3 regions of the Azospirillum thiophilum genome follow, and region 1 is predicted to be linked to each of the others. Evidence: predicted binding sites of a transcription regulator. Region 1 holds the regulator's gene; each other region holds the start of a gene.
The links. Region 1 encodes LexA, which represses DNA repair genes until DNA is damaged. Its sites were predicted from a motif close to ATGTTCTANTTTGGTTC; they were not measured.
Positions count from the first base shown of each region.

Region 2: AL072_RS04015 (PA0069 family radical SAM protein) is a predicted target of LexA. The motif match lies at 2,530-2,546, and genes of this name have one in related genera.
Region 3: AL072_RS05945 (Y-family DNA polymerase) is a predicted target of LexA. The motif match lies at 1,526-1,542, and genes of this name have one in related genera.

Region 1 is NZ_CP012401.1:2,719,872-2,724,425, reverse strand. It holds gene gltX (glutamate--tRNA ligase) at 1-40, opposite strand, end outside; gene AL072_RS12610 (ComEC/Rec2 family competence protein) at 197-2,359, shown strand; gene lexA (transcriptional repressor LexA) at 2,437-3,153, opposite strand; gene uvrB (excinuclease ABC subunit UvrB) at 3,391-4,554, shown strand, end outside.
Region 2 is NZ_CP012401.1:889,466-894,019, reverse strand. It holds gene AL072_RS04025 (BaiN/RdsA family NAD(P)/FAD-dependent oxidoreductase) at 1-846, shown strand, start outside; gene ahcY (adenosylhomocysteinase) at 1,008-2,321, opposite strand; gene AL072_RS04015 (PA0069 family radical SAM protein) at 2,573-3,688, shown strand; gene AL072_RS04010 (helix-turn-helix domain-containing protein) at 3,772-4,425, opposite strand.
Region 3 is NZ_CP012401.1:1,284,557-1,289,110, forward strand. It holds gene AL072_RS05930 (TAXI family TRAP transporter solute-binding subunit) at 1-226, opposite strand, end outside; gene AL072_RS05935 (HupE/UreJ family protein) at 308-802, opposite strand; gene AL072_RS05940 (hypothetical protein) at 913-1,443, opposite strand; gene AL072_RS05945 (Y-family DNA polymerase) at 1,692-3,137, shown strand; gene AL072_RS05950 (acetyl-CoA carboxylase carboxyltransferase subunit alpha) at 3,275-4,231, opposite strand; gene AL072_RS05955 (class I SAM-dependent methyltransferase) at 4,401-4,554, shown strand, end outside.

The sequences.
Region 1 (4,554 bases):
ATCCGGTGGGCGACGGAGCGAAGCGGGTGACGACGGTCATCGGTCTCTCAATTTCCGGTTCGGCGCTGGTATGATGCGCCGGTGTAACGACACTGTGGTTTAACACAGCCACCCGGTTCGGAGGCAATGCGATGCGCGCATGGAGGATGGCGGAGAGGCTTGCGGGCGGCATTGCTGCGGTTGGAATCCGTTACCGGTGACGGCCGCGGGCTGGCCGGAGGAGGAGACCGATGGTCCGCCGTCATTCGGCGGGCGTTGGCGTCGTGCGCTCGCGTGGATCCGGGGCCGACTCGCGGCACTTGCGGAGGCGGAAAGCGAGCGCTGGGTGCTGTGGTTGCCGGTCGCCTTCGGCTCGGGGGCATCGCTCTATTTCGGGCTGATGCAGGAACCGCCCTGGTGGATCGGATTGGTAACGGCGGGTGGCGCTGGAATTCTGCTGCTGATCGTGCGTCGGCGGTTCGTGCCGGCGGCGGTGACGGTGGCCCTGTTGACGGCGGTGGGCGGGTTCCTGGTGGCGCAGGGTCATGCGGCGCGCGTCGCAGCGCCGGTACTGACCCGTGGCATAACGGCGGCGACCGTCACCGGTCGGGTGATGGCGGTGGAGCGGCGACCGGGTGCGGTGCGGCTGACCCTGCATGCACCGTCGATCAGCCGGCTGTCGCCCGAGCAGACGCCGGCCACCCTGCGAATCCGCCTGTCCGACCGTCACCCGCCGCCCGCTCCGGGATCGGTTGTGCGGCTGCGTGCAACCCTGTCGCCGCCGCAGGCGCCGGCCGAACCTGGGGCTTTCGACTTCCAGCGCCGCGCCTGGTTCATGGGACTGGGAGGAGTCGGCTTCGCGACCAGCGCGGTCGAAGCCATGGAAGCCCCGCCCGTCACCGGATGGAGCACCGTCGCCCTTGCCTTCGAACGGGCGCGCGGCGTCATCGCAGAGCGGGTCGCCGCCACCATCGGCGATCCGGTCGAGGCCAGCGTCACCACGGCCCTGCTGAACGGCGAAGAGTTCGGCATCCCCGAAGAGACATTGGAAGACTTCCGCAACAGCGGGCTGGCGCATCTGCTGTCGATCTCCGGCCTGCATGTGGGGATCGCTGCCGGCATCCTGTTCTATGTGGTGCGGGCCATGCTGGCGACGGTGCCCTACATCGCGCTGCGCTGGCCGATCAAGAAGATCGCGGCGCTGTTCGGCATCCTGTCGGCGCTGGCCTATACCATGCTGGTCGGTGCGCCGCTGCCGACGGTGCGGTCGGTGCTGATGACCGGGCTGGTGATGGGAGCGATCATGCTGGACCGCGACCCGCTGAGCATGCGGCTGGTCGCATTCGCCGGGCTGGTCACCATTGCCCTGGATCCGGAAGGGATGCTCGGACCCAGCTTCCAGATGTCCTTTGCGGCGGTGGTGGCGCTGATCGCCGCCTTTGAGCGCGGCAGCCTGCGGCTGGCGGCGATACGGCGCGATGCCGGATGGCTTGTGCGCAGCCTGCTCTATGTCGGCGGCATCCTGCTGACCAGCGTGGTCGCCACACTGGCGACCCTGCCGTTCTCGCTTTTCCATTTTCAGCAGATCGCCTTCTACGGCGTGCTGTCGAACCTGATCGCGATCCCCATCACGTCTTTCTGGGTGATGCCCTGGAGCCTGATCGCCTATGCGCTGATGCCCTTCGGGGCGGAGGCGCCGGCATTGATCGCCATGAACTGGGGCGACAGGGCAGTGATCTGGACGGCGGAGCTGTTCGGCCGGTTGCCCTGGGCCTCCCTGACCGTACCGGCGATGCCGGTGGAAGGGTTCGCTGTGTTGGTGGCGGGCGGGCTGTGGCTCTGCATCTGGACGCGGCGCTGGCGCTGGCTCGGGCTGGTGCCCATCCTGGCCGGCCTCGCCTCGCCGGCACTGGTGACGAGGCCGGATGTGCTGGTCGCCGGGGACGGGGCGGTGGTGGCTGTGCGCATGGCGGATGGACGTCTCAGCGCGTCGGGCAAGGGCGGCGGACGTATCGTCGAGACCTGGAGGGAGCGGGACGGCGACCGGACGGCGGCCGATCCCTGGCCGGCGGCGGGCGGATGGGCCGACGGCGCAGGAAGGTCGTCGATGGCGTGCGACGACTGGGGCTGCCTGTACCAGCTGCGAGGGAAGATCATCGCCCTACCGCGATTGGCGGATGCGCTGGACGAGGATTGCGGCGTCGCCGACGCAGTGGTAACGGCGGCGGTGGCGCGCGGATGCCGGGCCGGACTGGTGATCGACCGCTGGGCGCTGCGGCACGGAGGCGCGCACACGCTGACGGTCACGGGCGAGGGAATTCGGATCGAGACATCCAACGGTCGGCAGGGAGAGCGGCCCTGGTCAGGACCTGGACGGTGAGTCAGAGTCACTGGCCCCCCCCTTCGGCGGGGGAGGGGCCAGGGCGGCTTGATGACGAGCCGTCAGCACTTCCGCAGTCAGTACTTCCTTACCAGCCCGACCAGCTTGCCCTGCACGCGGACGCGGTCGGCACCGAAGATGCGGGTCTCATAGGCTGAGTTGGCCGGCTCCAGGGCGATGGTGTTGCCCTTGCGGCGCAGACGCTTGAGCGTCACCTCGCCCTCGTCGACCAGGGCCACCACGATGGCGCCGTTGTCCGCAGCGTCACAGCGTTGGATGATGACGGTGTCGTGGTCGAGGATGCCGGCCTCCACCATCGAATCGCCGGACACCTCGAGGGCGTAATGGTCGCCGGCGGTGAGCATCGAGACCGGGATGTCGACGAAGGCGCTGTTGTCGCGCAACGCCTCGATCGGCGTTCCGGCGGCGATGCGGCCGTAGAGCGGCAACTGCACCGTTTCCGGCGCGGCAGTCGGGGAGGGTGGAGCCACATCGCGACCGACGAAGGCGAAATCGCCCCTGATGACGTTGGGATGGAATTTCGGCTTGGACGCCGTACGGGACCGGGCGGTATCCAGCCCCTCGGGCAGCCGCAGAACCTCCAGCGCGCGGGCGCGGTGGGGCAGGCGGCGGATGAAACCGCGTTCCTCGAGGCCGGTGATAAGGCGGTGGATGCCCGACTTCGATTTCAGGCCCAGGGCGTCCTTCATCTCGTCGAACGACGGCGAAACGCCGCCCTGGCCGAGCCGCTCGTGGATGAACAGCAGCAATTCGTGCTGCTTGCGCGTGAGCATGGATGCCTCCCGGCGGTCGCCAGACTGAAGATGGAACAAATACAAAACGTTGCTCCATGTTCTAGTTTGGTTCCCGCTGCGCGTCAAGCCCCTGTCATCTTCGCGGCGACGGGAAATGGAACATTTCGCCACTCGTCTCAGCAATTGGATGCGGTCAAGGTCTCGACAGACGGCAGGGCGGCGGCCATATAATCGGTTCCTGTTCCGTACCCCTTTCCCGATCCGGATCGCCGCCCCATGGCAAGCCCAGTCCTCTCCGCCATTCCCGCCAAGCCGCTTGCGAAGCTGGAAGCCGGGAAGCAATTCGTCCTCTCGTCGGAGTTCAAGCCGTCGGGCGACCAGCCGAACGCGATCGAGGAGCTGACCGCCGGCCTGCGCCAGGGTGAGCGCGACCAGGTCCTGCTGGGCGTCACCGGGTCGGGCAAGACCTTCACCATGGCGCACGTCATCCAGCTGCTGCAGCGCCCGACGCTGGTCCTGGCGCCGAACAAGACGCTGGCGGCGCAGCTCTATGGCGAGATGAAATCCTTCTTTCCGAACAACGCGGTGGAGTATTTCGTCTCCTACTACGACTATTACCAGCCGGAAGCCTACGTCGCGCGGACCGACACCTACATCGAGAAGGAATCCTCGATCAACGAGCAGATCGACCGCATGCGCCACGCGGCGACGCGGTCGCTGCTGGAGCGCGACGACGTCATCATCGTCGCCTCGGTGTCCTGCATCTACGGCATCGGCTCGGTCGAGACCTATTCCGAAATGACCGTCGACCTGCGCAAGGGCGAGATCATTTCCCAGCCGGAACTGTTGCGCAAGCTGACCGAGCTGCAATACAAGCGCAACGACGCCGCCTTCGGCCGCGGCCTGTTCCGCGTGCGCGGCGATACGGTGGAACTGTTTCCCGCCCACATGGAAGACCGGGCGTGGCGCATCTCGCTGTTCGGCGACGAGATCGAGGCGATCCACGAGGTCGATCCGCTGACCGGCGAGAAGCTGGCGGCGCTGGAGGCGGTGCGCGTCTACCCCAACAGCCACCACGTCATCCCCAAGCCGACGCTCCATCAGGCGATCGGTCAGATCAAGAAGGATCTCAAGGTTCGGCTGGAGGAGTTCGCCGCCGAGGGCAAGCTGCTGGAGGCCCAGCGGCTGGAGCAGCGAGTCACCTTCGATATCGAGATGATGGCGGCGACCGGCGCCTGTGCCGGGATCGAGAACTACTCGCGCTATCTGACCGGACGCGCACCCGGCGAGCCGCCGCCGACGCTGTTCGAGTATCTGCCGAAGGATGCCCTGCTGATCGTCGACGAGAGCCACGTCATGGTGCCGCAGATCGGCGGCATGTACCGCGGCGATCTGGCGCGCAAGACCATCCTGTCCGATTACGGGTTCCGTCTGCCGAGC
Region 2 (4,554 bases), 1.2 Mb from region 1:
CACCATGGCGGGGAGACCGTCACCGCCGCGCCGCGCGCCACGCTGCTGGCGCTGGGCGGAGCGAGCTGGCCGCGCACCGGGTCGGACGGCGGCTGGCTGCCGCTGCTGGAGGCACAGGGGGTGGAGATCGCCCCGCTGGTGCCGTCCAACATGGGCTTCGAGGTGCCCTGGTCCGACCATCTGCGCAGCCGTTTCGCCGGCCAGCCGGTCAAGAGCGTCGGCCTGTCCGCCGTCGACCGCTCCGGGACGGTCCGCCGCCTGAAGGGCGAGTTCGTCATCACCGAGACCGGCATCGAGGGTGGTGCGGTCTATGCGCTGAGCGCCCCCCTGCGCGACGCCGTCGCGGCCGACGGCTGGGCGACCCTGACGCTCGACCTGCTGCCCGACATGGACGGGGCCGAGCTGGTCAGGCGTCTGCGCCGCCGCGGTGCGGAATCGCTGTCCACCTTCCTGAAGAAGTCGCTGTCGCTGACCGGCCCGCGCGCCGCCCTGCTGCGCGAATTCGCCCCCGCCGCCGACCTGTCCGATCCGGTGGCGCTGGCCCGCCAGATCAAGGGGCTGGCGGTGGTGCTGACCGGCATCCGCCCGATCGACCGCGCCATCTCCTCTGCCGGCGGCGTCCGTTTGTCCGAGCTGGACGACCGGCTGATGCTGGCCCGCCGCCCCGGCCTGTTCCTGGCCGGCGAGATGCTGGACTGGGAAGCCCCCACCGGCGGCTATCTGCTGCAGGGCTGTTTCGCCATGGGCGTCGCGGCCGGCAAGGGGATGGCGGAGTGGCTGGGGCGGCTGGTTCCCTCTCCCGCCCCGGGAGAGGGAAGGGACCCAAGCGAAGCTTGGGAAGGGTGAGGGGTGATCCAAGGATTGATGATCCATGTCCGGAATGCCCCTCACCCTCCCCACTTCGTGGGTCCCCTCCCTCTCCCGGGGCGGGAGAGGGAAATATACGTGCCGCAAAGAAGAAGGGCCGTCCCACCGGGACGGCCCTTCTTTTCCAACCCTACGCCCGCTCAGTAGCGGTAGTGGTCCGGCTTGTAGGGGCCGGCGGCCGGCACGCTGATGTAGGCGGCCTGCTTTTCGGTCAGGGTGGTCAGCTTGGCGCCGATCTTGTCGAGATGCAGGCGGGCGACCTTCTCGTCCAGGTGCTTGGGCAGGACGTAGACCTTGTTCTCGTAGTTGGCGGCGTTGGTCCACAGCTCGATCTGGGCCAGCACCTGGTTGGTGAAGCTGGCGCTCATCACGAAGCTGGGGTGGCCGGTGGCGCAGCCCAGATTGACCAAGCGGCCCTGGGCCAGGACGATCAGGCGCTTGCCGTCGGGGAACACCACCTCGTCGACCTGCGGCTTGACCTCTTCCCAGACCAGATTGCGCAGGGCGTCGATCTGGATCTCGCTGTCGAAGTGGCCGATGTTGCAGACGATGGCGCGGTCCTTCATGGCGCGCATGTGGTCGATCGTGATGACGTCGACATTGCCGGTCGCCGTGACGAAGATGTCGCCCAGCGGCGCCGCCTCGTCCATGGTGATGACCTGATAGCCTTCCATCGCGGCCTGGAGCGCGTTGATCGGGTCGATCTCCGTCACCATGACGCGGGCGCCCTGCGAGCGCAGGCTGGCGGCCGAGCCCTTGCCGACGTCGCCATAGCCGGCGACAACGGCGACCTTGCCGGCGACCATGACGTCGGTGGCGCGCTTGATGCCGTCGACCAGCGATTCACGGCAGCCATAGAGGTTGTCGAACTTCGACTTGGTGACGCTGTCGTTCACGTTGATGGCCGGAACCTTCAGCGTGCCCTTCTTCATCATCTCATAGAGGCGGTGGACGCCGGTGGTGGTCTCCTCCGACAGGCCGCGGACGTCGTCCAGCATCTCCGGATACTTGTCGTGCATGATCTGGGTGACGTCGCCGCCATCGTCCAGGATCATGTTCGGGGTCCAGCCGGCATTGGGACCAGAGGCCGGGCCGCGCAGCGACTGCTCGATGCACCACCAGAACTCCTCCTCCGTCTCGCCCTTCCAGGCGAAGACCGGGATGCCGGCGGCGGCGATGGCGGCGGCGGCCTGGTCCTGGGTGGAGAAGATGTTGCAGGACGACCAGCGCACGGTCGCGCCGAGCGCGGTCAGCGTCTCGATCAGGACGGCGGTCTGGATGGTCATGTGCAGGCAGCCGACGATGCGGGCACCGGCCAGCGGCTTGGAGGCGCCGAACTCCGACCGCAGGGCCATCAGGCCCGGCATCTCGGTCTCGGCGATGGTGATCTCCTTACGGCCCCAGTTCGCGAGGCTGATGTCCTTGACCTTGTAGTCCGTGAATTCGGCGGCCATGAGGGGATGACTCCTGGAGGGCGGTGGTGGTTCTGGAAGCAGCGGTTCGGGAGCCGGTGATCAGGGTTTGCCGGATCCCCGGCCTTGCCGCTGCGATTGACCAAGGGTGTATCAGCGCTCCACCTCCCATGCAAGCATAAAGATATCTTTATGTATGTTCGGTATGTTTCGGCCCGGCTCGTTCCCCGGCCCGCCGACCGCAGGGCATTTGTTCGCTTTACGTTCTTTTTCGGCGCGGCTATTCTGCCGCCATGGACGACATGTGGGACGAAATACCGGACGAGATCCGCCGGCCGCCGGTCAAGGGGCGCGGCGCGGTCAGCAACGCCACCGGCCGCTTTGAGCGCGAGACCCGTGTCCTGACCGACGACGGCTGGACCGGCTACGAGGAGGGTGGCAACGGGGCGCTGTCCGATCCGGTGCGCACCATCGTCTCCCCGGCCTCGGCCCGCTCGATCATCGCCCGCAACGAGTCGCCCGACGTCGCCTTCGACCAGTCGGTCAACCCCTACCAGGGCTGCGAGCACGCCTGCATCTACTGCTTCGCCCGGCCGACCCATGCCTATCTCGGCCTGTCGCCGGGGCTGGATTTCGAGACGAAGCTGTTCGCCAAGCGCAACGCGGCGGAGCTGCTGGCCCGGGAGCTGCGGGCGAAATCCTATGTCTGCCGGCCGCTGGCGCTGGGCGCCAACACCGATCCCTACCAGCCGGTCGAGCGGACGGAGGGCATCACCCGGCGCGTGCTGGAGGTCTGCCGCGACTTCAACCAGCCGGTCGGCATCATCACCAAGTCGGCGCTGGTGCTGCGCGACCTCGACATCCTGGCGCCGATGGCCGCAAGCGGGCTGGCCTCGGTCTCGCTGTCGGTGACGACGCTCGACCGCGATCTTGCCCGGGTGATGGAGCCGCGGGCCAGCACCCCGCCGCGCCGGCTGGAGGCCATCCGCGCCCTGGCCGGGGCCGGCGTCCCGGTGTCGGTCCTGGCCAGCCCGATGATCCCGGCGCTCAACGACCATGAGCTGGACGCCATCCTGGAGGCGGCGGCCGGCGCCGGGGCGACCGCGGCCAGCTATATCCTGTTGCGGCTGCCGCTGGAGATCGCCGGGCTGTTCGAGGAATGGCTGCGCGTCCACGTCCCCGACCGCGCCGAGCGGGTGCTGAGCCTGATGCGGCAGAGCCGGGACGGTGCGCTCTACCGCTCCGGCTTCGGCACGCGGATGACGGGCAGCGGCCCGCATGCCGAGCTGCTGCGCCAGCGTTTCCGGCTGGCCTGCCGCAGGCTCGGGCTGGGCGAGCGGAGCTGGCGGCTCGACTGCACGCGCTTCCGGCCGCCGCCGGCACCGGGGGACCAGCTGTCGCTGCTGTGAGGGCGGGGCGGGGCGGGGGCGGGGGCGGTGGAACATGGTGGAACGGTCTTCCGGCCGCTGTTCCATGCTTCGGCCGCTTCGCCTTACCGGATGCGGGCAAAGGCGCCCGCGCCGCGGCGGCGGACCGGGCCGGGGGCGAGGTTGGGGAACGGGTCTTCCGGGGTGAGCGTCCAGGGATAGACGCCCTTCGGACCGTCCGCTTCCGGCCGATTGAGGATCGCGGCGACGAGGGCAGGGTCGGGTGGGGTGCGCTCGCGCAGCAGGCCGGGGCCGTCATCGTCGAGTTCGGGCACGATTATCGAGGGGGGCGGGACGGGTTCGGGCTGCCGGGCCTGTTGCTGGCTGAGGCCGGCGAACAGGCCGAGCCGCTCGGCCAGCCAGCGCACCGTCGCCGGATCGCCGGAGGACACCAGCCGCTCGATCTGCTCGGCGACCAGGGCGCGCAGCGAGGAGAGGCGCAGCTCGGCCTCGCGGTTCAGCGCCTCGCGCTCCCACCAGACGCGGACGCGGAAATCCTTCGAGCCGTAATAGGCCCGCCATAACGTGGTGCGGCTGCATCCCATGGCGCGGGCGACCTGGAGGAAGGAATTCCCGCGCGCCAGCATGCCGGCGGCCATGATCCACTGCTCCTCATGGAACTGCGAGCCGGGGACCAGCGAGCCGCCCACCGGTGCCGGCGGCTCCTCCGCCCAGCTGGGGAGGCGGTCGTCTTCGAGGGTACGGGTGTCGACGGGCATGGCGGGACTCCGCAGGTGAGAGGAACTGCGGGGGAGTTTATAGGACTATTTTCCGTGATTGGGGATTTTGTTCAAGGGCGGCCCGGTCTCTTGCCGGCCGGGGCGCGGTGAGGCTGGGTGGCGCTTTGC
Region 3 (4,554 bases), 1.4 Mb from region 1:
TGGTTCCGGTGCCGATGCGGAAATAGCGGAGCTCCTGTGCCGCGGCCGAACCGTCTCCGGCGGGCAGCAGCCCGCCGGAGAGCGTCAGCAGGGGCGACAGCGCCAGCCCGCCCAACAGGCGGCGGCGGCCCAGGGAACAGGTCGGGGGGTGCGCATCGGGATGCGCCGTCGGTCCCGGTGGGGGCTCCGGCGGGGTGGGGCAGGCTTTGGCGGCTGCGCGGGGCACCGGGTCGTCCCGTTCGTCTGGGGTGGGAAGGGCGTCCCTTCAAGATTTCCGCGCAACGCCGTCATTTCAAGGCGCAACCGGTCAAATCACGCCGACGAGGTCGAGAACGCCGGCGACTGCTACCGCACCGCCACACACACGGACCCCCCGCTCCGACTCGGCCTGCGCCACCGCGACCGACAGGCCGAGCCCGCCGCAGGCCACCAGCATCAACCCGGCGGCGAAGCCGGCCCAATAGAGCGGCGGCCCCTGGTGGGCGTGGCCGTGGAACACCGCGGCGACCGCCCCCAGCAGGACCGCCAGCGCGGCCGGTGCCCGCACCCCCAGCGCCACCAGCGATCCGACCACGATCAGCGAGGCAGCCAGCCCCGGCCCGGCATAGGGCAGCCGCAAGCCCATCTGTGCGGCGATGCCCGACGCCAGCGCGGCGGTCACGGCGGCGGCCGGCACCTGCCAGACCGCGGTTCCGCCGGTCTGCCCCGCCCACATCCCGATGCCGAGGATGCCCAGCAGATGCTGAATCACCCAAACCGGCGTGGTCAGCCCGTTCCCGAAGGCCCCCGTCACCGTTGTCATGTGCCCGCCGCCTCCAGTCTCCGTCCGTCCGGGAGCCGGTATGGCGGCAGAGGAGGCTTGGGGTCAAGCGGCGGAGACGGCTCAGCGTAGATGGCCCAGCGGAGGAGTCGCTAACGCGCCAGCGGATCGCCCCATTGGCGCAGGTCGTTCTCGCGCTTCATCAGGTCGCGCTGGCCCAGCGGATCGAGCCGGCCCATGGCGTCGTCGGTGCGCATGCGGTCCACCTCCGGCCGGATCAGATCGCGCTTGAAGGCGTCGGTGGCGCCCTGGGTCGAGGGCGGAGGGGGCACCGGCACCGGGCGCGGCGGCCGGGGCAGGGCCGCCGGGTCGGGCGGGGGCGACGAACTGCCGCGCCGGCGCTTGGGTGGCGTCTGGTCGGCGTCTCCCGAGTCGCGGCGCATCTGCGGCTCGTCGGGCTGCCGTGCCTTGGCTGGGGTGCTCTGCGACTCTTCCGCCTGGATTTGGCTCCAGGTCCGCCGCTCCCCGCCGCCGGGAATGACCGTCTGGTTGTACACCGGCGGGAAGGCCTGGGCGCGGCCGGGGGTGTCGTCGCGCACGTCCGATGGCGCGCAGGCGCCGGCTGCCAGCAGAAAAGCCAGCGGCGCCAGACGGCGGGCGAGGGGCGGGAGATGTGGGTTCATCGACCGAATGTCGGCACCGCAAGCCGTTTCGGCAAGATGCCCCCAAAGGAGGGGCTCCCCTTGCAGCCAAGTCGACGCTAGACTGTTCATTGTTTGTTCCTATCCATTGGTCCGATATGGCATCCCCCGCCCAGCTTCCGCGCGCCTCTCTTTCCCCACTCCGCGGAATCGGCGGGGGTGCGGGGGAGGCTCGCCGCATCCTTGCCCTGTGGCTGCCGCGGCTTCCCACCGATGGCCGGGAGCGGGGAATGCCGGCGGAGCAGCGGGCGCGGCCGTTTGCCCTGCTGCGGATCGAGCGGCAGCGGCGGGTGGTGGTCGCGGTCAACCGCGCGGCGGCGGCGATGGGCATCAGCCCCGGCCACAGCTTGGCCGATGCCCGCGCGCTCGAACCCGGGCTGGAGGTGGCAGAGGCGACGCCGGACACCGATTCGGCGCTGCTCGGCCGGATCGCCGACTGGGCACGGCGCTACAGCCCCTGCACCGCGGTCGACGAGCCGGACGGGGTGGTGATCGACATCACCGGTTGCGCCCATCTGTTCGGAGGAGAAGGGGCATTGGCGGCCGACCTGACCGGCCGGTTGCGGGCCGCCGGCTTCGCCGCCCGCGCGGCCATTGCCGCCACCCCGACGGCTGCCTGGGGGATCGTCCGCTTCGCCGATGCCGAGGAGCGGCGGCGGGAGCGGCTGGACGGCCTGCCGCTTGCCGCCCTGCGCCTGCAGGCGGAGACGGTGGAGGCGCTGCATGCGCTCGGCCTGCGCCGGATCGGCGACCTGCACGCCATGCCGCGCGCCGGGCTGGCCGCGCGGTTCGGAGAAAAGTTGCTGCAACGCTACGATCAGGCCTTCGGCCGGCTGGACGAGCCGATCTCGCCGCGCCGGCCGGTGCCGGCATTCCGCGAGCGCCTGTCCTTCGCCGAGCCGATCGCCACACCCGAATCGATTGCCGGCGCGCTCCGCCATCTGCTGCGGCGGCTTTGCGCCGGGCTGGAGGCGGCCGGGCAGGGGGCACGGCGGCTGCGGCTGGATGCCCATTGCATCGACCAGCGGGTGGACGACGAGCCGCAGGGGCTGACGCTCGGCACCAGTCGGCCGGCCCGCGATCCGGCGGTGCTGGCCCGGCTGTTCGCCCCCCTGCTGGAGCGGATCGAGCCCGGCCCGGGGCTGGAGACGCTGACCTTGGCCGCGACCGAGACGGAGCCGCTCGGCGCGATCCAGATCGGCATGGATGGCGAGGGGGCGGATGGCGGGCTGGTCGAACTGGTGGACCGCCTGGTGCTGCGGCTGGGGGATCGGGCGGTGCTGCGGTTGGTGCCGCGGGAAAGCTGGCTGCCGGAACGCTGCGTCGCGCCCCTGCCGCCGGGGCAGCCGGTGCCGGCGCCGAAGCCCTGGCCGGCCGGCCGGCCGCGCCCGCTGCGCCTGCTGACACCGCCCGAGCCGGTCGAGGCCATCGCCCCGCTGCCCGACGACCCGCCGTTGCAGTTCCTGTGGCGCGGCGTGCGCCATCGTGTCCGCCGGGCCGATGGGCCGGAGCGGATCGAATGCGAATGGTGGCGCCCGGAAGGGTCGCTGGGGCTCGCCGTCCGCGATTATTATCGCGTGGAGGATGGCGACGGCCGCCGCTTCTGGCTGTTCCGCGCCGGGCTGTACCGGCCGGGGGAAAACCCGCGCTGGTTCCTGCACGGGTTCTTGGGGTGAGGGGCTTTTTACCCCCTCCCTAACCCTCCCCCGCGTTCCGCGGGAGAGGGGACTGCCGCTGTACGTCCTGCAAAGCTCCTGCCTCCTCCATCGCCGAGGGCGGGGGAGGGATGGGAGGGGGTACACGGGCTAAGAACTTACCCCAGCCCCTTCTGCCCCATCTCCAGGAACTTCTCGCGGCGCTTGGTGCGCAGCGCCGGGCCGTCGAGCCCGTCCAGTTCGCCCAGCGACTCCTCGATGCAGTCGCCCAGCTTCCTGATCGTCTCGGCCGGGTCGCGGTGGGCGCCGCCGATGGGCTCGCTCACCACATGGTCGATGACGCCCAGTTCCTTCAGGTCCTGGCTGATCAGGCGCAGCGCGATGGCCGCCTCGCCCGCCATGTCGGAGCTGCGCCACAGGATCGACGCGCAGCCTTCCGGCGAGATCACCGAATAGATGGCGTGTTCCAGCATCAGGACGCGGTCGGCGGTGGCGATGGCGATGGCGCCGCCCGAGCCGCCCTCGCCGATGACCGAGGCGATCATCGGCACGGACAGCCGCAGGCAGCGCTCGATGCTCTTGGCGATGGCCTCGGCCTGGCCGCGCTCCTCCGCCTGGACGCCGGGGAAGGCGCCGGCGGTATCGACCAGCGAGACGACCGGCAGCTTGAAGCGGTCGGCCAGATCCATGAGGCGCTGGGCCTTGCGGTAGCCTTCGGGCTTCGCCATGCCGAAATTGTGGCGGACGCGCGTCTCGGTGTCGTTGCCCTTTTCCTGGCCGATCACCACGACCGAGCGGCCGCGGAAGCGCCCCAGCCCGCCGATGACCGCACGGTCCTCGGCGTAATGGCGGTCGCCGGCCAGCGGCGTGAAGTCCTCGATCAGGCCATGCACATAGTCCAGGCAGTGCGGACGATTGGGGTGGCGGGCCACCTGAACCTTCTGCGCGGGCGTGAGCTTGGCGTAGGTCTGCCGCAGGAGCTTGTCGACCTTGGTCTGCAGCTTGGCGACCTCGTCGGCGATGTTGATGTCGCCGGCGTTGGTCAGGTGCCGCAACTCCTCGATCTTGCCTTCAAGCTCGGCGATCGGCTTTTCGAATTCCAGGAAGGTCTGCATGCCGGACACGGGTGGTTGGCGAGGCGCACGGAAAATCGCGCGCTTGGTTAGCACGCCCGGCGCGCCTGCGCCACAGCGGAAAGATGCGGGATGCCCCGGGAAGGGTTCCGCGACGAACCCACAGGGTTTATCCTCATCGGCCACGGAACTCCAAGGCCAATCGTTCCCGATGCCATCCTTCAAGGACCATTTCTCCGGCCATGCCGGGGATTACCGCGCCTTTCGGCCCAGCTATCCGGACGGTCTGGCCGCGGCGCTGGCGGACGCGGCGCCGTCGACCGGGCTGGCCTGGGATGCCGGTTGCGGCAACGGACAGTTCTCCA